DNA from 3 places in the Pelosinus sp. UFO1 genome. Region 2 is predicted to be linked to each of the others. Evidence: riboswitches for the same ligand, from Rfam matches in the RefSeq annotation. Region 2 holds a riboswitch; each other region holds the start of a gene.

What was found. A riboswitch is a leader RNA that binds a small molecule or an ion and turns the genes downstream of it on or off. The one in region 2 is predicted to bind lysine.
Positions count from the first base shown of each region.
Region 1: another riboswitch for lysine. It lies ahead of dapB (4-hydroxy-tetrahydrodipicolinate reductase); the one in region 2 lies ahead of UFO1_RS13850 (amino acid permease).
Region 3: another riboswitch for lysine. It lies ahead of UFO1_RS05010 (diaminopimelate decarboxylase); the one in region 2 lies ahead of UFO1_RS13850 (amino acid permease).

Region 1 covers NZ_CP008852.1:2,347,104-2,354,541, reverse strand. The annotation lists gene UFO1_RS11000 (deoxyuridine 5'-triphosphate nucleotidohydrolase) at 1-307, shown strand, start outside; gene UFO1_RS10995 (hypothetical protein) at 420-743, shown strand; gene UFO1_RS10990 (YlmC/YmxH family sporulation protein) at 749-1,039, shown strand; gene UFO1_RS10985 (general stress protein) at 1,104-1,772, shown strand; lysine riboswitch at 1,887-2,064, shown strand; gene dapB (4-hydroxy-tetrahydrodipicolinate reductase) at 2,222-3,016, shown strand; gene UFO1_RS10975 (aspartate-semialdehyde dehydrogenase) at 3,172-4,203, shown strand; gene dapG (aspartate kinase) at 4,213-5,433, shown strand; gene dapA (4-hydroxy-tetrahydrodipicolinate synthase) at 5,452-6,333, shown strand; gene UFO1_RS10960 (ribonuclease J) at 6,555-7,438, shown strand, end outside.
Region 2 covers NZ_CP008852.1:2,906,897-2,914,334, reverse strand. The annotation lists gene UFO1_RS13855 (metal-dependent hydrolase) at 42-998, opposite strand; gene UFO1_RS13850 (amino acid permease) at 1,126-2,547, opposite strand; lysine riboswitch at 2,630-2,804, opposite strand; gene UFO1_RS13845 (sugar diacid recognition domain-containing protein) at 2,954-4,045, shown strand; gene UFO1_RS13840 (ribonuclease J) at 4,228-5,901, shown strand; gene cooS (anaerobic carbon-monoxide dehydrogenase catalytic subunit) at 6,122-7,438, shown strand, end outside.
Region 3 covers NZ_CP008852.1:1,124,591-1,132,028, forward strand. The annotation lists gene larA (nickel-dependent lactate racemase) at 1-332, shown strand, start outside; gene UFO1_RS04995 (DeoR/GlpR family DNA-binding transcription regulator) at 460-1,230, shown strand; gene UFO1_RS05000 (HAD-IIA family hydrolase) at 1,466-2,347, shown strand; gene fumC (class II fumarate hydratase) at 2,583-3,968, shown strand; lysine riboswitch at 4,213-4,386, shown strand; gene UFO1_RS05010 (diaminopimelate decarboxylase) at 4,506-5,789, shown strand; gene buk (butyrate kinase) at 6,050-7,135, shown strand; gene UFO1_RS05020 (bifunctional enoyl-CoA hydratase/phosphate acetyltransferase) at 7,151-7,438, shown strand, end outside.

The sequences.
Region 1 (7,438 bases), 560 kb from region 2:
TACAGGTATTAAAGCTTATATGCAGCCCGATGAATACCTTGGCATACACATTCGTTCTGGTCTATCAATAAAAAACAAATTAAGTTTAATAAATAGCCAAGGGATTATTGATGCTGACTACTACAACAATAGTGAAAATGAAGGACACATTTTTATTGCTATTTATAATCACAATTTACAAGAAATAGTGATTAATAAAGGTGCTCGAATTGCACAAGGAATTTTCTATAAATATTTATTAACCGACATAGATGACCATGATATATTCTCAATCAGAAAAGGCGGCCTAGGCAGTACAGGTAATTAGTGATTTTATAGTAGCTTAGTGGAAGTATACATAACTTTCACTAAGCTATTTTTAACATAATATTGTTTTTTTCATCATATTCTTAAGATAGAAGGTATATGGAGGGTCTATCATGTATTCCTGGTTAATTTTCCTTGTTTTGTTTACTGGGGGCTTACTAGTTTCAGTATTAGAACGCATGAAGTATTACCGCCAAATAAATGCTAGTAATGAAATTAAAATTTCGCCAATATCATTGGCTCTGCAGGAATTAATCGCAGTTTCTGGTGGTATCTATTTATCATTAGTTATGCTTATATCTTTTCTAAAGTTAGATGTACCAGAGAAAGTATTGATTTTTGGTTTCTACATAGATCCAATAGCTTTTCTATCGATTGCTTTATCCATTGTTCAACCGTTCTTTGTGAAATTATTTTATAAGAATAGTAAGGGGTGAAGAAAATGCGCTTGAGTGAGTTATCAGGTAAAGAAGTTATCAATTTAGGTGATGGAGCCCGTCTAGGGATAATTGATGAATGTGAATTAAATTTTGATTATAAATCAGGCAGAATACATACTATCTTGCTACCAAAACGAAATGGACTATTTAACTTTTTCAGCGATAGTAAAACTGCGACAATTCCATGGCAGGCAATAAAGCGTATTGGAGATGAAGTAATTATTGTAGATATAAATAATGCTTATGATCGATATAGCAATTTAAATCGGGAGCGTCAAGAAAATACATATTAATAAGTACTCTGGATAAACTAACATTAAATTGCATGGAATGCATTTAATGTTAGGAGGTTTACACATGGAAAAACAGAATTGCAATCAATTACCAAACCAAGCAAGTTCAGACACAGTGGTAAATAGTTATGCTGCAACAAACACTACTGCTAATACAATGCAACAGGCGCCAGTAGGAAACATGAATACAACCAATATGACAAATACACAAAATTCAAACCAAAAACAAAACCATCAACAGAACAAAAAGCAAAACCAAACCATTATCGGAGTATTTGAATCAAGGGGTAGAGCTGAAAATGCAGTGAATACTTTACGCCAACAAGGCTTTACATCAGAAGAAATTAACATTGTATCAAAAAAACAACAAAATGCTAATACAACACAAGATGAAACTTATGATGATGACATTGTTGATGGAACATTGACTGGTGGTACGTTAGGTGGAATTGGTGGCTTACTCATGGGTGCTGGAGCTTTACTGCTTCCCGGTATCGGGCCTATTCTTGCTGTTGGCCCTATTACGGCTGCAGTAGGCGGAGCAATTGCAGGCGGCATCGCTGGTGGGCTAATTGACTGGGGAATTCCTGCTGAAGCGAGTCAACGATATGAACAAGAGGTTGCTCAGGGTAGCATTCTTGCTATTATTCGCACAGATACAACTAAGGTAACCTCAGCAGCCCAAATACTGCGACAAAATGGCGCTAAAGATGTAGAAAATCACAGTAAATAAATATGACTTACAATATAATGATTGTTAAAACTTTACTTTTTTATTTAAAAGCATTGACACTACTATAATCACTATTATACAATGTATGTAATTAAATACACTTCATCCTACGCAGGATGGAATAGAGGTGCAGACAACAAAAGTACTTTCAAGGAGATTGGTCTCTATGATCTGAAAGAAAAGGGTTGCTTGCCGAAGTGCGGAAGATGCCAAGTCTTCAGTGCTGGTCTTTCATCAAATAGGTGTAAGACTGTCACTAAAAGTAACCTTTTAGTGGAGTGCTATCTTATCTAAGGCGTGGGGAAACGCTTGTTTTCCCATTATCCTTATAACTGTTGAATGTACGATTGACAGCCGATGAGATTATACTCATCGGCTATTATTTTTACCTCAACATTAACATTCATAACAATCAATGAATACATTGCTACTATTAGGAGGTGCGCAATATGATTAGAGTAATAGTGTGTGGAGCTTACGGTAAAATGGGGCGTGAGGTACTAAAAGCCATACATAACGATACGCAATTAAGTATCGTAGGAGCTGTAGATACAAAATCGGATTTTATTGATATTGGTGATTTAATCGGCGTAGAAAAAACAGGTATTATTGTTGGTAATAATCTGCAAACTGTAATTAATGAAACACAGCCACAAGTAATGGTTGACTTTACAAGACCAGAAGTAGTATTAAATAATATTCGTATGGCAATTGCTAATGGTGTTTGCCCTGTTGTCGGAACTACTGGATTATCCGAAGAAAACCTGGAAGAAATTAGTCAATTATGTGAAAAAACCAAAGTGAATGCATTAATTGCCCCTAATTTTGCCATTGGTGCTATTCTAATGATGAAATTGGCACAAGATGCCGCTAAATTTTTTCCACATGTGGAAATCATTGAATTGCATCACGATCAAAAGCTCGATGCACCCTCTGGAACTGCTTTGCAAACAGCAGAATTAATTGCGAAAAAACGTGGTTATTTACAACAAGGACACCCAGACGAAGTCGAGAAGCTACCTGGTGCAAGAGGAGGAGACTTTTCTGGTATTAGAATGCATAGTGTGCGTTTACCTGGATATGTAGCGCATCAAGAAGTTATTTTTGGTGGACTTGGTCAAACACTAACGATTCGTCATGACTCCATATCCCGTGAGTCATTTATGCCAGGAGTTGTATTGGCTTGTAAATATGTACTAACAGCAAATGGTTTGGTTTTGGGACTTGAAGAGATTTTAAAATAAGTTTATTGGCAAGCTTAATAAATAGTATAATCATAAACTTACAGCATAGCATCTTTTGCATTAAATCAGGCATCATAAGCAATAACTATAGTAAATAAAATGAATATAATAAGAATATATAATATTACGAGAAAAAATAATGGGGAGCGATATGTATGAAGAAATATAATGTAGCAATACTTGGAGCTACTGGAGCAGTAGGGCAAGAGTTCCTAGATTTAATTGAAGAACGTAATTTTCCTTTTGATAATCTAAAATTACTTGCATCAAAACGTTCCGCTGGAAAAATCATTCCTTTCATGGGAAAAGATTATATCGTAGAAGAAGCTACTGATGACTCTTTTAAAAATATTGATATTGCCTTATTTGCCGGTGGTTCTGCTAGTACAAAATTTGCCCCTGCCGCAGTAAAATGTGGAGCAGTAGTGATTGATAATTCTAGTGCTTTTCGGATGGATCCTACTGTGCCATTGGTTGTGCCAGAAGTTAATCCAGAAGCTATACAACAGCATAAAGGGATTATTGCAAATCCTAATTGTTCTACCATTATTATGGCCATGGCCCTAAAACCCCTTTATGATCAAGCAAAAATTAAAAGAATTGTCGTTTCCACTTATCAAGCAGTATCTGGAGCAGGTAAAGAAGCAATTGATGAGTTGTCAAATCAAGTGCAAGCTGTTGTTGAAAATCGCCCTGTAGAAGCTAATATTCTTCCTAGTGCTAGCTTACCTAAGCATTATCAAATTGCTTTTAATATCATTCCACATATTGATGTATTTGTAGAAGATAATTATACAAAAGAAGAAATGAAGATGGTTCATGAAACGCATAAAATATTTAATGATTATAAGATAGGTATTACAGCAACTACTGTAAGGGTGCCTATTTATCGTAGCCATTCAGAGTCAATTAACGTTGAGTTTGAAGAAACAATCTCAGTCGATCAGGCTAAAGAACTCTTAGCAAATTTCCCAGGAGTTATTTTGCAAGATAATCCGGCAGACATGGTATACCCAATGCCTTTATTTACTTCCAATCAAAATGAAGTTTTTGTAGGTCGAATTAGAAAAGATAATTCCGTTCCACATGGTCTAAATCTTTGGGTTGTTGGTGATCAAATACGTAAAGGTGCTGCTTTAAATGCGTTACAGATCGCCGAGTATATGATTGAACATAACTTACTTTGAGGTGAAATAATGGGGATAATAGTTCAAAAATTTGGCGGTACCTCTGTTGCAACTCCTGAGTGTAGAGAGTTAGTAGTTGCAAAAATTAAAACTGCCCACGATAAAGGTTTTAATCCTGTAGTAGTCGTTTCGGCTATGGGAAGAAAAGGAGAGAGTTACGCTACTGATACACTGATTGACCTGGCACGCACTGCATATAAAGATATTGCAAGCCGTGAACTCGATCAAATTTTATATTGTGGCGAGATGATTTCTGCTGTTATTATGACTGGAACATTACAAGCTGCAGGACTTGATGCGATTATGCTTACAGGTGGGCAAGCCGGCATTATAACCGATAATAATTTTACCAATGCTAGAATTTTAAAAGTAGATCCATCCCGAATACTAAGTTTATTACGAATGGGTAAAATTCCTGTTGTATGTGGCTTCCAAGGTGCAACAATTGATTATGAATTTACTACTTTGGGCAGAGGGGGGAGTGACACTACAGCAGCTGCTTTAGGATCAGCTCTCGATGCAGAAATGATAGAAATTTATACTGATGTAGATGGTATCATGACAGCAGATCCTCGAATTGTCAGCACTGCAAAAATACTCGACTGCATTTCCTATGGAGAGGTTTGCCAGCTAGCACATCAAGGAGCTAAAGTCATTCATCCGAGGGCTGTAGAAATTGCAATGCAAAAAAATATTCCCTTACTTGTAAAATCAACCTTTTCAGATGAACCTGGTACACTGATAACTAATATAGTGCCAGAAGATACCACTGAGTCAAATGTCAATGACCGTGTTGCTACGGGTGTCACTTATCTTGCTAATATCGCTCAAATTAAGGTTAATTTACATGATTCTTTGAATAACATTGCAAGTTTTAATATATTTAAATCTATGGCAAACAATGGGATCAGTGTTGATTTGATTAACGTTCATCCTGGTCAAATTATGTTTACGGTAGCAGAAGAACTTGCTGATAAGGCCGCTGCTCAACTTCGCGAATTTGGTTGTGATGTGCAAACAACCCTTGACTGTGCTAAAGTTTCCGTCGTCGGTGGCGGAATAAATGGTGTTCCAGGTGTTATGGCCAGTTTTATAGAAGCATTATCTATTAATAATATTCCAATATTACAGACCGTTGATTCACATACATCAATTTCAGTTTTAATAAAAAAATCTTTTGTACACTTGGCCGTTACAGCCTTACATGAGAAGTTTAATTTATCATGTTAATAAGGAGAAGAAAAACAGATGAATACTTTTGGGCGGATTTTAACAGCTATGGTAACCCCATTTCATGATGATTTCAGTGTTAATTATGATGCAGCAGCAAATCTTGCAAAATATTTAATTGCTAATGGTTCAGATGGTTTAGTAGTAGCAGGTAGCACTGGTGAATCAGCAACCCTAAGTAATGAAGAAAAGCTAAAGTTATTTGCTACTGTACTTGAAGCAGTTGGCGATAAAGCTACAGTTATTGCGGGTACTGGATCTAATGATACCATGGCTTCAATAAAACTAACACAGGCTGCAGAAAAACTTGGTGTACACGGTGCCATGCTAGTAGGCCCATACTACAATAAACCTCCACAAGAGGGCTTTTATCAACATTTTAAAGCAATTGCTGATACTACCAATTTACCATTGATTATTTATAATGTTCCTGGTCGTACTAGCTCTAATATATTGCCTGGAACAATTGCTAGATTATCGGAACTTAAAAATATTGTTGCTGTAAAAGAAGCAAGCGGAAATCTTGAACAAGTGGCTGAAATCGTTCGAACTACGCCTAATGATTTTATGGTTTATAGTGGTGATGATAGCCTTACCTTACCGATATTGGCGGTTGGTGGGGTAGGTATTATTAGTGTAGCTGCTCATATCGTAGGTAATCGTATGCAAGATATGATTTCAGCATTTAAAAATAACGACCTAACTAAAGCACAAGCTATACAATCAGAACTCTTACCCTTCTTTCGAATGATGTTTATTACGACAAATCCAATACCGGTTAAAACAGCAGTAAATTTAATTGGACAAAAGGCTGGTTGTTTCAGATTACCTCTAATTCCACCTACCCCAACTGAACTGGATCAGATAAAAAATTGTCTAATTAAAATGAATTTGATATGAGTCTAAAAACCTCATCCTAGTTTAAAGGGTGAGGTTTTTTATCAATGCTACATATAATAGTGCAATTACAGCTTCCTATGTTGCAAATGCACTTAAAAATAAGCTATAATTACAATAAGTGATGAACGACCGGATTTTAGCTCAATTTATCGAGGGGCGATATTTATAAATAATGGTTTGTTTTTCTTGCTTTACGAAAATATCTGGAGGTGCGATTCTTTTTGGTAAAAACACAACAAAAACTTCAAATTATTCCCCTAGGTGGTTTAGGGGAAATTGGTAAGAATATGACAGTTGTCCGCTATGGAGATGACATTATCGTTATTGATTCTGGCCTTATGTTTCCTGAAGATGATATGCTCGGTATTGACTTAGTAATTCCTGACATATCTTATTTATTGGAAAATCGTGATCTGGTGCGGGCAATTTTACTTACACATGGCCATGAGGATCATATTGGTGCGTTACCTTATGTACTTAAACAACTCAATGTTCCAGTGTACGGTACAAAATTGACCTTAGGAATTTTAGAAGGAAGATTAAAAGAGAATAATGTACCAACGACTAATTTGCTACCTGTTAAAGCTGGTGATCAAATTGAAGTAGGCCCTTTTAAAGTCGGTTTTATTAGGGTTAGTCATAGTATTGCCGATGCGGTAGCCCTTTCTCTTAAAACACCAATTGGTACTATCGTACATACTGGCGACTTTAAATTCGATCAAACACCTGTAGATGGGAAAGTAACAGATTTCCATAAACTTGCAGAGTTGGGTGATCAAGGTGTGTTAGTAATGCTCGCTGATAGTACAAATGCAGAGCATCCAGGCTATACAATGAGTGAAAAATCGGTAGGTGTAACATTTGATGAAATGTTTCATAATGCTAGGGGACGAATCATTGTAGCAAGCTTCTCTTCCAATGTGCACCGTGTGCAACAAGCAATCGATACCGCCTGTAAATACAAACGTAAAGTTGCAGTTCTCGGACGTAGTATGATTAATGTAGTCAATATCTCTTCTGATTTAGGTTATCTTACAGTCCCTGAGGGCGTTTTAATTGATATTGATGAAATTAATAACTATCCGCCTTCTGGTGTTGTCATTAT
Region 2 (7,438 bases):
AAACAGAAAAAAATCCTCAGGAGAATTTTTTTCTGTTTGTGTTACCTTAGCTGGTTACATGGAATTTTCATTGTATTTCCATAGGAATAAAGATAAGACTCTGTTGGAAGTCGATTATTATCAAAAATGATCGTCCCTCGGTGTAGAAATTCTTTATTTGCGATATAGCGAAGGTCGTAAATATTTACACAGCTGGAATGAAGGCTTTGTTCCTCTTCAAAATAAATAAAGGGGGTAAAGGTAGTGAAAAAATCACCAAGTATCGTTTTTTGGGCTTGCAAGGTAAAGGGAGAAACAGCTTTTTGTTTTGTTAAGTTGGCATTGGTTTCTAATACGGGATAAATAGCTCCTAGTTGTCCAACTGTATAAGATTGTTTTGTTTCTAAGACAAAATCCCAAAATAATATACGCTGTAAGGAAGGCATAATTGAGACTTGTACAATATCTTCATGGGAAAATATCTCATGTATTTGCCTTCTTGCCTTTTTGCGGAGGAGTATGCGAAGGCTAATATATGCCACAATCGTAAAAAAAGTAAGACAAGATAAGATAAACATAGTAATGGGTAAAGTATAGATACTCGTCATGAGCAATAGGAGTATAGGGTCAAATACATTTAAAAGTTGTAAGCTTTTGCGTTCCTTACGAAAAGGCCATAAAATTGCCACTCCATGGGTATTAAAATAATCAATGATACTGTGTGACAGACAACCAGCAAAGGCCCAGCCAAATAAGGAAAAAAGATTGGTTTCCGGCATAAAAGCATAAAGACTTAAGCTAATCATAGCTGCCCACATGCATAAACCAGGGATGGAATGAGAAAAAGAGCGGTGCTGTCTAAGGTAAGAAAAATTTCCTTTGACTTGAGCGATAATATCAAAATCAGGTGCTTGCGCGCCAATAACCGTCGCAAGATAAATAGGATCATGTAAGGATAGAGGATGTCCAGATAAACCAGCAACAGCCATGCCAATTAGTGCATGGGATAAGGAATCCATAATGATGCCTCCTACCTATTTAATTTACATAATATTATAACATAAATAGGGGGCTGTGTTTCATAGTAAGTTTTGCCTGTAAATAAAAAAATGGTGACCTCATTTAAGAGGCCACCATTTTTTATATTTACAGGCTTTGGGCTTTCGATCCTGTGATTTTTTTATCTAAAAATATTACATAATATAAATAGATAGCAAGCAGTACAGGAATACCAGTGTAAAGAACAATACGTTGTGATTCATCGAAATATAGACTGAAAATAACACCAATGTTTAATACCAAAGCAAGTACAGGTACAAGTGGGTAGAATGGTGTACGAAATTTGAGTTGTTCCAATTTACCACCTAGGCGAGCAAATTCTCTACGGAAGTTTATCTGGCACCAAGCAATAATAACCCAAATTAGACAACCTGTAAGCCCTGTACTAGACATAAGCCACAAATATACGGTATCGGCAGCATACTCACTGGTAAGTAAAGACATGCAAGCTAATACTAGAGTCAAATAAACACCATTGATAGGAACACCACGAGAGTTTAGCTTGCCTAGAAAATTAGGTGCTAATCCTTCCTTGGACATAGACCAGAGGAGACGAGAGCAGGCATATAAAGCGGAATTACCTGCAGATAAGGCGGAGGTCATAACAACAAAACTCATAATATCTTTTGCTAAAGGGAATCCTAACATACCGAATACATGGGCAAAAGGACTTTCTAAGACACTTGCTTCTTGCCAAGGAATAATACCTGCGAGTACAACCATGGCTAACACATAAAATATAATAATGCGGAAAGTAATCCCTTTAATAACGCGAGGAACATTTTTACTTGGGTCTTCGCATTCACCTGCAGCAATCCCTACAAGCTCAGCACCTTGGAAAGAGTACACTACAGCGATCATAGTTAAAAATACTGCTTCAAAGCCATTCGGAAAAAGACCAGAGCCAGTATTAAAATTGGAGAGCCCGACAATAGGGAGAGAATGACTAGAAAAACCAAACAACAGACCTGCACCAGCGACAATAAAAGCTAAAATTGCAGTTACTTTGATACCAGCAAACCAGAATTCTGCTTCACCATAGGCCTTTACCGAGATGATGTTTAATAAGGCTAACATCACAGCAAAGATTCCACACCACATCCAGATCGCCAATTGTGGAAACCAATTATTCATAATAATACCTGCAGCGGTAAAGTCAGCAGCAATACAAATTGCCCAGTTTATCCAGTATAACCAGCCAGTGGTGAAACCAGCTCCAGGGGATATGAAACGAGAGGCATAACTTTGAAACGAGCCAGAAACAGGCATGGCTGCCGTTAGTTCACCTAAGCATAAGAGAACCATATACATGATAAAACCGCCTGTTAGGTAGGCAAGAACAGCACCAAGAGGACCTGCTTGACTAAGGGTTTGACCTGATCCTAGAAAGAGTCCAGTACCAATGGTACCACCGATAGAAATCATCATAAGGTGGCGTGATTTCATGTCACGCTTGAGGCCTACTTTTTCTGGACATAATTCTTTCAGATTTACAGTAGGAATTGACATAATTTACCTCCTAATTTACAAAATAAAATGGTTGTGAGCTATCTCACAACCAAAAAATTTATACAAAGATAAATTACCGCTTGTGTGAGATAGCACTCCACCCAAAAGAAGCTTTTGGTGACAGTCTTGCATTTATTCAATACAAGCCCAACAAAAAAAGTAGGAATTTTTTTGTTTCGGCAACTATTCCTTTCAGTATAGTTCATTGCTTCCGGCTCACTATACTTACTCATAACACTTGCACCTCTATAATCACAACCTATTCAATTCTTTGCTTATTTTATTAAAACTATGATTACTTGTCAATCAATAATTAAAATATATTTTTTGAAATTTTAAAAAATATAGGATTATGCAAAGTGTCTGAAGAAATAGGATACGCAAGAATATTTTTGGAGGTTTCCAAGTGGAAAATGAACATAGACGATTAGATGCGAAATTTGCGCAGTCTTTAGTAGATACTGTAGCTGTTGAATTAAATAAGAATGTAAATATACTTGATGAACATGGAGTAATTATTGCGTCTTTTAGTAGAGAACGTATTGGACAAATTCATGAAGCCGGGGCAAAGATGCTGCAGAATGGGGTTGTGAAGGAGTTTTATGTTAGTGAAGAAGATGAAATAGATATGCCTGGTACCCGCAATGGCTTTAATGTTCCTATAATGTTTGAGGAGCAATGTATTGGCTTAATTGGCGTAACTGGTGATCAAAAAACTGCGGAGCCTTATGCGAGGTTAGCTGCACGTTTCGTAGAAGCCAATCTTCAATCAAATGCCAGGCAGGAAAGGTTAGTAGGGGCATTAACAGAAAAAGAAGAACTTCAGTCTATATTTTTAAATAAAATAATTACAATACAAGAAGATGAACGTAAAAGAATATCACGGGAGCTCCACGATGAAACAAGCCAGTCCTTAACTTCCATCATTGTTGGTCTACGTGTCCTCGCAGAGCAAGTGCAAAGTAGCGAGGAGCAAGAAAAGATACTAGAAATGCGTGACCTTGCGGTTACGACCTTAGAAGCGGTGCATCATATGGCAGTTGAATTACGCCCTGTATTATTAGATGACTTAGGGTTAGTAGCTGCTGCTAAAAAATATATAGAAAACTATACTAAGCAATATGGAATTTCTATGTATGTTGATTTTAATAACTTATCAAGAGAACGATTTTCTCCTGAAGTAGAAATCACATTATATCGTATTTTACAGGAAGCATTAACGAATATAGTCAAACATGGAAAAGCAAAACAGGTTTGGGTATCCTTAAATAAAAAACAGGATAAACTTATTTTGTTGGTTGATGATGACGGTGTAGGTTTTGATACAGAAATCGTTAGAAATTCCCATAGCCATACTTGTTTGGGTATTTATGGAATGAGAGAACGTGTTGCTTTGGTGGAAGGAAAATTTGTTATTAAATCAGCACTAGGTCAAGGCACTAAAATTTTTGTGGAAATTCCATTAAAGGGTAAAAATTGTGAAAAAAGTATTGTTTAATACGCCAAAACTTGTATATTGAAGCAATTTGAAGTACAATAGAAAGTAATGGGTTTTGAGCGGGTATTTTCATTTATGAACATTTGGATGAAACCAATCGAAAGCGGGAACGGTTGGTTTACGGAACGTCTATTGGTGAAAAAAACTTAAATGTACAAACTCAAATATTGGAGGTATTTTTCTTGGAAAAACAAAATAAATTAGCCATTATTCCACTTGGTGGGTTAGGCGAAATCGGCAAGAATATGACAGTAATTCGCTACGAAGATGATATTATCATTCTTGATTCTGGTTTAGCATTTCCAGAAGATGATATGTTAGGGATTGACTTAGTTATACCTGATATCTCCTATCTTCTTGAAAATCAGGATAAGATAAGGGCGGTTGTTATCACTCATGGCCACGAAGACCACATTGGTTCTTTATCCTATCTATTAAAGCAAATTGATGTACCCGTCTATGGTACGCGTCTTGCATTAGGGTTAGCCGAGTGCCGATTAAAAGAAAATGGCGTGGCAAACTACAAGTTGGTTCCAGTGAACCCAGGCGATCAAATATCATTTGGTACCATTCAAGTAGGGTTCATTCGCGTATGTCACTCCATTCCTGATGCCGTAGGAATGTATTTTAAGACTCCGGTTGGGACAATTGTCCATACGGGTGATTTTAAAATTGATTATACACCAGTTGACGGTAAAGCAATGGATATTCATAAATTCGCCGAATTAGGTGACGAAGGTGTACTCGTCTTGATGTCTGACAGCACGAATGCGGAACGACCGGGTTTTACGAAATCAGAACGACAGGTCGGCATTGCTTTGGATGAAGCATTTCACAATGCGAAGGGGCGAATTCTTTTAGCTACCTTTGCATCCAACGTATTACGTGTACAGCAGGCGATTACGTCTGCTTGTAAATATGGCCGTAAGGTGGCAATTATCGGACGCAGTATGATTAACGTTGTAAATATTGCTACAGAACTTGGGTACTTAACGGTTCCCGAAGGTGTCATAATTGACATTGATGAGATTAAAAACTATCCAGGAAACCAAATATTGATTTTATCGACTGGTAGCCAAGGGGAACCTATGTCTGCCTTAACGAGAATGGCAATGAACGATCATCGAAAAATTGAGATTAGTCCTAGTGATACTGTTATTATTTCTGCGACACCGATTCCAGGTAATGAGAAATCCGTGTCAAAGACGATTGACGCCTTATTACGATTAGGAGCAGAAGTGATACATGAACGTTCTGCTGGTATTCACGTTTCAGGGCATGCCAGCCAGGAAGAATTAAAATTAATGTTAACCTTAGTTCGTCCTCAATACTTTATTCCCGTGCATGGCGAGTATCGGATGTTAATAAGCCATGGAAAGATAGCTCAAGAATTGGGCGTTGCCAAGGAAAATATTTTTATAGGTAGTAACGGACAGGTCTTTGAGTTTTCCAAAGAAGCTGGTGTTGTTAGTGGGAAGTTATCAGGGAAAGTCACGTCAGGTAAGGTTTTTGTTGATGGTTTAGGAGTAGGTGACGTAGGAAATATTGTTATGCGTGATCGTAGCAAATTATCTCAAGATGGAGTTCTCATTGTAGTTATCACTATAGATAAGGCCAGTGGCTCAGTTGTAGCGGGTCCCGATTTAGTTTCCCGTGGTTTTGTCTATGTTAGAGAATCAGGACACTTAATGGTTGAAGCTAAACAAAAAGTAAAGCAGGTCCTTGCTAATTGTGAGGCCAATAAAGTGACTGAATGGGCTGCAATCAAAGGTAGTGTTCGAGATGCCTTAAGTAAATTTGTTTATGAGAAGACTCGCCGTAGTCCAATGATTTTACCTATTATTATGGAGGTTTAATAACCCTGAGATTATATAATTAGATTACGTTTTATCTAAAAGTAAGAGAAGAGGTTTGCCTTTAGGCAGGCTTCTTTTCTTTTTAGAGTATAGTATTTTAAATAGTATCTTTTCGTTTCCTCATAGCTACAATATTCTATTAGTTATAGTGAAAGTGTTGTATATAGATGAATAGCCTCTTTGAAAATAGCAAAAGCTAGAAAAAAAGGAGGTAATGCAGTTGTCAGATCAAGGAAATGAAACATTAATTAAAAGTACAGATCAAACCAGTCGAGGTGATGTGGAATCTGTTTCAGGAAAAGGTGATGCCAGTGGTACAAATGATCCAAATCGACATTTTGACGTGCATCAAAACGCAAAAAAATACTATGATATTGAGAAATCTCCTTCTATGGAAGAGGTACATAAATGGCAGCGTAAACATATTCAGGGAACGGATCAGGGGAAAGAGGGATTTCCTCTTAATGTTATTGTAGATCCAGCTATGCGTGAAATGTACCAACATGTTCATGCTCAAGGGCTTACAAATGTATTTGATCGATTTGATCAACAGGAAAAGATTCGTTGTACTTTTTGTGTACAAGGATTGTCATGTCAGCTTTGTGCCAATGGTCCTTGTCGTATAAATGCCAAAGTACCACGCGGAGCTTGTGGCGTGGATGCGGATGTAATGGTATCAAGAAATTTTGTATATCGTCATGTAACGATTGGAACTTCCGCTAATATTTTTCATGCCCAGCAGGTGGCCCGAACTTTAAAGGCAGCAGCAGAAAATCCAGATAGTGGTTTAAAAATTCGCGATAAAGATAAATTACTCAAATATGCTGAAATGGCCGGATTAGATAGTCATGAAGATGTAAAAAAAGTTGCTGTAAATTTCGCAAACTGGGTTTTGGAAGATATTAGCCGGCCTTATTGGGAAGAGTCAGCAATGACTAAAGTATTTGCTCCTCCTAAACGTCAAGAGCTGTGGCGGAAATTAAAGTTATTCCCTGGTGGCGGCTTTAGTGAGGTTGCGTTTGCACAAACAAAATGTATGACAAACTTAAATGCCGATCCGGTCGATTTTCTATTAACCTCGGTACGTTTAGGGATTGCCAATGAATACCAAGGTTTATTTGCATTAGATATATTACAAGAAATATTAATGGGTACACAAAAGATAAGAACAGCAAAACAAAATATGGGCTTGTTAAATAAGGAAAAGGTCAATATTATTACAAATGGCCATATGCCACTTGCAGCTCATATTGTTATTGAACTTGCCTCTTCTCCTGAGTGGCAAGAAAAGGCTAAAAAGGCTGGCGCAACAGGTCTTCAGGTATTAGGACATGTTTGTGAAGGGCAACAATTATTAAACTATGAAGATACTGGAAAAATGTCTGCTTATGCTGGCCAAGAAGGAGAATGGTTGTCAGAGGAATATTTACTAGCCACAGGTGCTGTAGATTTATTCATGTTTGATTATAACTGTACCATTCCGACCTTACCTCTTTATGCGAAACGTTTTGGTACTACCATGGTAAGCACTCACGAA
Region 3 (7,438 bases), 1.8 Mb from region 2:
TTTTATTATTAGAATGCCGCGATATGATGGAACCACCTGATTTTAGTGATTGGTTTAACTATGAATCTTTATATGACCGGGAGGTTGCCTTACGAGAAGCCTTTACCGTTCCAGGATTCATTGCGTTAAAACTAGGTACTATGGCCAAGGAAGTTCCTCACATTGTTGTTTCCTTGCCACGAAATAAAGAATTTATTGAAAAAACAGGTATGTTGGCGGCTGCTAGCTTAGAAGAGGCTGTTCGTATGGCTGAAGAAAAGTTAGGCAAGAAAGACTATACCATTACAATAATGGCACATGGCGCGAATACCGTTCCAGTAGAAGGTGTTTGAAACAATTCGATATATAATTAATAGAGGAAGTTTACAATCTTAAGGTTGTAAACTTCCTTTTGCTACTATAGTAAAAAGATTTATGTAGTTATATAATGTAACTATCTGATGTGTTAGGAGTGTGTGCATGTTAACGAATATTAAGAGAAGAAAGGATATTTTGAATCTTATCTTTAAGCTAGGGTCGGTAAAGGTGACAGCCTTAGCTCAGCAATATGAAGTAAATGAAGCAACAATCCGTAGAGATTTGAAATATTTATCTGAGAGTAATAATATAAAGTTAGCCTATGGTGGAGCTTATATGGAAGAGGGGAAAACTTGCTACTCCATTGCAGAAGTACATCTGGCCAATAAAAGGATGCAGAACTTTGAGGAAAAGCAAGTAATTGCACGTAAGGCTGCAATGTTAATTAAAGATGGTGAAACAATTGCTTTAAATGCGGGCAGTACCGTAGAATACATTTTGGATTATTTAGAGAATATTACTTCTTTAAACGTTGTTACTTTATGTGTACATGTTGCAGTTAAAGCGGCGAGTCTCCCTTATGTGTCTGTATATATGCCGGGAGGGAAAATGAGAAATTCTTCAGGTGTTTTTTGTGGTGGAGATAGTGAAGAATTTTTGAGGAAATTCAGTGTGGATAAATGCTTCCTCGGTGTAGCAGCTGTAAATCTTAAAAAAGGTGTCATGCATCCTGTCTTTGAAGAAATCGCTAACAATAGAGTTTTACTAGATATCGCCGAACAAAAGTATATGTTATCTGATTCTTCTAAACTTGATTGTGTTTCATTAGCTAGTATGGCAGAATTAGAAGAATTCAATGGCTTTATTGTTGATAATAAATTTCCTGATGTATATAGAGAGTTTGCCGAATTGAATAATATTGAAATTATTTAAGGTTTCGAAGAGTCCTAATATGGGCTCTTCTTTTTTTGCGATTGACAAAGAATGGAAGAGATGTAATAATAAAAACGACAAGAAAATGCATGATGTACATATAAAGTTTATATATTAATGCTATGAAATATATAATTGTTATGTAAAACGTGCAAAAACATAATGAAAGGTTGGTGTGTTCTTTTGAAATGAGCCTAATGTAAAAGTCGAGAGAAAAGAGAGGAGACTTTGTATTGTGTTCAGTGAAAATAAGATAGTAACAAAACAAGAAAAGGTGAAATCATTAAAAGATATAAAGTGTTTTGCACTTGATATGGATGGGACTGTATATTTAGGGAATAAAATACTGCCAGGTGTACTAGAATTTCTGAGTTATTTGCGTACTACGGGTAGAGATTTTTTATTTCTGACGAATAACTCCTCTAAAGATGCAACTTTCTATGCCAATAAACTTAAGATGTTAGGTATTAATTGCAGTGAAAGTAATATTTTAACATCTGGTGAGGCCACAGCCCTTTATCTAAAAAATACTAAAAATTGCAAAAATATATATTTACTTGGAACACCTGCTTTAGAAGAAGAGTTTAGAAGGCATGGATTTATAGTAACAGCAGATAATCCTGAATATGTAGTATTAGGATTTGATACTACATTAACATATGAAAAATTAGTCATCGCGTGTGATCTTATACGGCATAATATACCTTATATTGCGACTCATCCAGATTTTAATTGTCCTACAGAAACTGGCTATATACCAGATTGTGGTGCTATGGCTGCATTGATAAAAGCATCAACAGGTTGTTCCCCTCAGGTTGTGGGCAAACCCAATAAGGAAATTGTGGAAGCCTTATTAAATAAAAAAAGTTATCCTCTTGAAGAAATGGCAATGGTTGGTGATCGATTATATACTGATATAGCTACAGGATGTAATGCAGGTATGGTCTCTGTGTTAGTACTCAGTGGAGAATCCAAAATATCAGATGTTGAGCAGTCGGTCTTTAAACCTGACTATATATTTGATAACTTAGGAGGTTTAGGTCAAGCACTTTCTGCTAGTGACAAAGAAGAGGATTTGATTCATATGGGCTCCTCTAGAGAATTAATCGTCGGATAAGAAAAGCAAGTCTATCGCAAAAAAGAAGAGAGACTCTTAGAAGGGATTATAAAGGTATAAGGTAAAGGGTGTTTGCAATCAATAGGGTTGTAAACACTTTTTGTTTTTAAAGAAGATTTAAAATTACTGCAGGATTGTTTTTAGTTATGAAGAAGAAACTAAAGAGAAGATCAAATTTACGATACCTTCTTCGTTTTTAGTTTATAGGTAATGAATCGATAAAGGAGTGCTTTATATGGAATATCGTATTGAGAAAGATTCAATGGGAGAAATAAAAGTGCCAGCGGATAAATTATGGGGAGCCCAAACACAACGTAGTTTTGAAAATTTTCGTATTGGAATAGAAAAGATGCCCTATGAGTTAGTTGGTGTATTTGCCATATTAAAGAAAGCAGCTGCCTTAGTAAATGAGAAACTAGGTGTACTTGATACAAAACGCTCTCAGGCCATCGTTAAGGCTTGTGATGAGGTGTTAGCCGGAAAACTAGATGGCAACTTTCCTCTTGCCGTGTGGCAAACGGGAAGTGGCACTCAGTTTAATATGAATATAAATGAAGTATTGGCACATAGAGCGACTCAGTTGCTAGCCGAAGGAGCAGAGCCTTTAGTCGTTCATCCCAATGATCATGTGAATAAATCCCAAAGCTCTAATGATATTTTCCCTACGGCGATTCATGTTGCCGGCGTAACATTAGTGATTGATAAACTATTACCTGCAATTGCCTCTTTAAAAGAAACGTTAGATCAGAAATCAAAAGAATTCAGTGAAATCATAAAAATTGGCAGAACTCATTTAATGGATGCGACACCTCTTACTATGGGACAGGAAATAAGCGGTTGGGTGCGGATGTTAGAACGGAACGAAGAAATGCTGACCATAGGTATTAACTTTATGCGGGACTTGGCCATGGGAGGAACGGCTGTTGGGACTGGTATTAATTCCCCTATGAACTTTGGCGAACTCGTTGCTGCAGAAATTACCAAGTTAACGGGCAAGGAATTTCGTACAGCTCCTAATAAATTTCATGCGTTAACAAGTAAAGATGAGGTAGTCGTCGTTCATGGTATGATGAAGGCATTAGCTGCTGATTTAATGAAGATTGCCAATGATGTTCGTTGGCTTGCAAGTGGTCCACGGTGCGGTATTGGAGAGATTAAAATACCCGAGAATGAGCCAGGCAGCTCCATTATGCCTGCAAAAGTCAATCCAACTCAATCCGAAGCATTGACAATGATTGTTGCCCAGGTATTTGGTAATGACACCACAATTTCTTTTGCTGCTAGCCAAGGAAACTTTCAATTAAATGTATTTATGCCTGTCATTGTTTATAATTTCTTGCAGTCCATTCGGCTACTTTCGGATGGGATGAACTCTTTTAATGTTAATTGTGCGGTAGGTATACAGGCAAATACTGAGATTATTGATTTTTATTTGCACCAATCACTAATACTTATTACAGGCTTAGTACCCCTAATTGGTTATGATAAGGCAGCCCAAATTGCTAAAAGTGCGGTAAAGGAAGGCATTACATTAAAAGAATCTGCCTTAGCCACAGGGTGGGTTAGTGAAGCACAGTATGAAGAATATATGAATCCTACAATCTTGGTAAAACCAAGATAGTGTCTGTAGGGCTTAAGATGATAGACTATCTATAAAGAAGACTTGATTCAGGTGGAGTTTTAACTCCATCTGAATCTTAGTCGCACTTATCCAGGGACTTAGCCGCTCTTAACTCCCACTTATAGAAGATGGGAGTCTTAGAGCGGTTTAGTCATCGGATAATAACTTTTACAAAAAAACATAGGATTAGAGTTGACATGACAAACTAGATTAGTCTATACTTAGAAAAATGACAGATGAATAGCTAGAAGATAGAGGCGCGGTATATTAAGAATATGTATCTAGAGTAGCCAGCGATGAAAGATACAAAAAGGAATAACCGCCGAAGTGGAAGGGTTTGGCAAAGACCTTTTCGTTGGTTTTGTATTGAATAAATACAAGACTGTCATCCAATTTTGGGTGGAGTGCTATCTGCATAACTGATTATGAGATATGTTAGATTCTTATAGCGGTTTGCGGGATGGTTTCCGCAAACTGCTTTTTGTTTTACACTATAACTTACCAAATAATAAACAATTTCAGGAGGTCTATACAAAAATGGCAGAAAAAACATTACCCTTTACAAAGATTGAACTAGAAGAAATTATAAAAAAATATCCAACACCATTTCATATTTATGATGAGCAGGCCATTCGAAATAATGTTCGAAAATTATTGGCGGCTTTTTCCTGGGCGCCAGGATTTAAAGAATATTTTGCTGTAAAAGCAACACCAAATCCTCATATTTTAAAGGTGCTAAGAGAAGAAGGCGTTGGAGCTGACTGCAGTTCTCTGCCAGAACTTATTCTTTCTGAACAAGCTGGAATAACAGGAGAAGAAATTGTCTTTTCCTCCAACGATACACCAGTAGAAGATTACCAAGCGGCCAAAAAGCTGGGAGCTATTATTAATTTGGATGATATTAGCCACATTGAATATTTGGAGAAGCACGTTGGTTTACCTGACATCCTTTCCTTCCGCTACAATCCGGGTCCCTTATTGGAAGGTGGAAATGATATTATTGGGTATCCAGAGGAAGCAAAATATGGTTTAACGAGAGAACAAATTTTAGAAGCTTACAAAATTGTGCAAAGTAAAGGGGTAAAACGTTTTGCTCTGCATACCATGGTAATTTCTAATGAACTAAATTCAGATAGCTTTGTTGCAACGGCAAATATGATGTTTGATTTAGTAATTGAAGTGTATGAAAAATTAGGGATTCGGATTGAAATGATCGATTTGGGCGGTGGAATTGGTATTCCTTACCGTCCAGAACAAGAAGCTGTTGACCTAGATGTTGTCAGCCAAGGGGTGCGTAAGGCTTATGAAGAAAAAATTGTGGCGAAGGGACTACATCCTTTGAAAATTACCATGGAGTGTGGCAGAATGATAACAGGACCTTATGGTTATCTTGTATCTACTGTACTGCACAAAAAAGAGATTTATAAAAACTATGTAGGTCTTGATTCTTGCATGGCAAATTTAATGCGCCCAGCATTATATGGTTCCTATCATCATATTACGGTCGTGGGAAAAGAAAATGCTCCACTAGATCATGTATATGATGTAACAGGTTCACTTTGCGAAAATAATGATAAATTCGCTATTGACCGTAATTTACCTCGTATTGATATTGGTGACATTATTGTTATGCATGATGCGGGTGCTCATGGGCATGCAATGGGCTTTAATTACAATGGAAAATTGCGTTCCGCAGAATTATTATTAAAGGGTGACGGCCAGGTGCAGATGATTCGTCGGGCAGAAACCATTGGGGATTATTTTGCTACCTTGGATTTTGAAAAAACGGAAATAAAATTAGCAGCAGCTACTAAAAAATAATGAATAAATAATGGAACAGGCAGGTTGTAGTAGACCTGTCTGTTTTTTACGGAATCAGAAAGTATAACACTTCCTTGATTCCAAGTAAGAACGACTAAGGCTTCTGCCTGCGTCTGAGGACTTGGCCTAAGCCAAGTCTTTTCTTATTTAAAAGCAGGAAATAAGAAAAATAAAATGAAATAAGTAAAGAATATATGAACAGAATATTTGGTGAAATTTCAATACATAGAATGAAACTGAAATGTTATGGGAGGAACTTTATGGCTAAAGAATATGGGGCAGCGGAAAGGTTATTGGTAATTAACCCGGGGGCAACATCAACAAAATTTGCTGTATACGATGGAGAAAAAATAGTTTTTAAAAAGACCGTCGAGCATTCTGTAGCGGATACTAGTGGCTTCATAAAAGTAGTAGATCAGTATGAATATCGGTTGCGATTAATTTTAAAACAAGTAGCAGCAGAAGGGGTTGACATTGCCACGTTAAAAGCAGTGGTGGCGCGTGGTGGGATTTTGAAACCTCTTAAGGGCGGAACGTATTGTATTAGTCAAGATATGGTGGATGATCTCAAAGCAGCCAAATTTGGTGAACATGCTTCTAACTTGGGCGCTGTCATGGCTTATGGGCTAGCAGAAACATTGAAGATCCCTTCTTATATTGTTGATCCTGTTTCTGTAGATGAAATGGAACCAGTAGCGCGAATATCCGGTTTGCCTGATTTACCAAGGATCAGCCTATCCCATGCATTAAACACGAAAGCTGTTGCGCGTAAGGTGGCAAACCAACTAGGTAAAAACTATGAGGATATGAATCTAATTGTTGCTCATTTAGGAACAGGTGTTTCTGTAACACCGCATAAAAAGGGTAGAATGATTGATGTAAATAATGCAAAAGAAGAAGGGCCTTTTTCTCCAGATCGTTGTGGTGGACTGCCGGTAGGTCAATTTTTAAAGTTGGCTTTGTCAGATAAGTATACCTCGGCGGAGCTGCGAGAAAAATTAAGCAATAAAGGCGGAATCTATGCCTATCTTGGTACAACGGATATTCGAGAAGCATTTGCGATGGCAGATGGAGGTAATGTAGAAGCTAAGCTAGTATTAGATGCCTTTTGTTATCAAGTAGCCAAAGAAATTGGTGCTATGGCTACAGTGCTAGCAGGCAATGTAGAACATATCATTTTAACAGGGGGTATTGCTCATTCAGAACGTATTACTGATGAAATAAAGAATAGAGTTATGTTTATTGCTCCTGTGACCGTTGTACCAGGGGAAGAAGAACTAGAAGCATTAGCTTTTGGTGCCCTTAGAGTACTAAGAGGCCAGGAACCGGCACAGAATTATTGTTAGGTAGGAGGTGATTATTTGTACTGCTCTTATGACGAAATAGTAGCGGAAATTAAAAATCGCGGTCAGGTAATGATTAGCGTAGCCGTGGCCCAGGATAAAGAGGTATTGTCTGCGATTAAAATGGTGCAAGAAGTTGGTATTGCTCAGGCTATCTTAGTAGGCGATGCTGCTTTAATTACCCCTATGCTTGCAGAAGTTGGGCTATCTAATGAAACCAAAATCATTCATGAAGCAGATATAACGAAAGCTGCACAAAAGGCAGTTTCCATAGTGAAACGCGGTCAAGCCCAGGTATTGATGAAA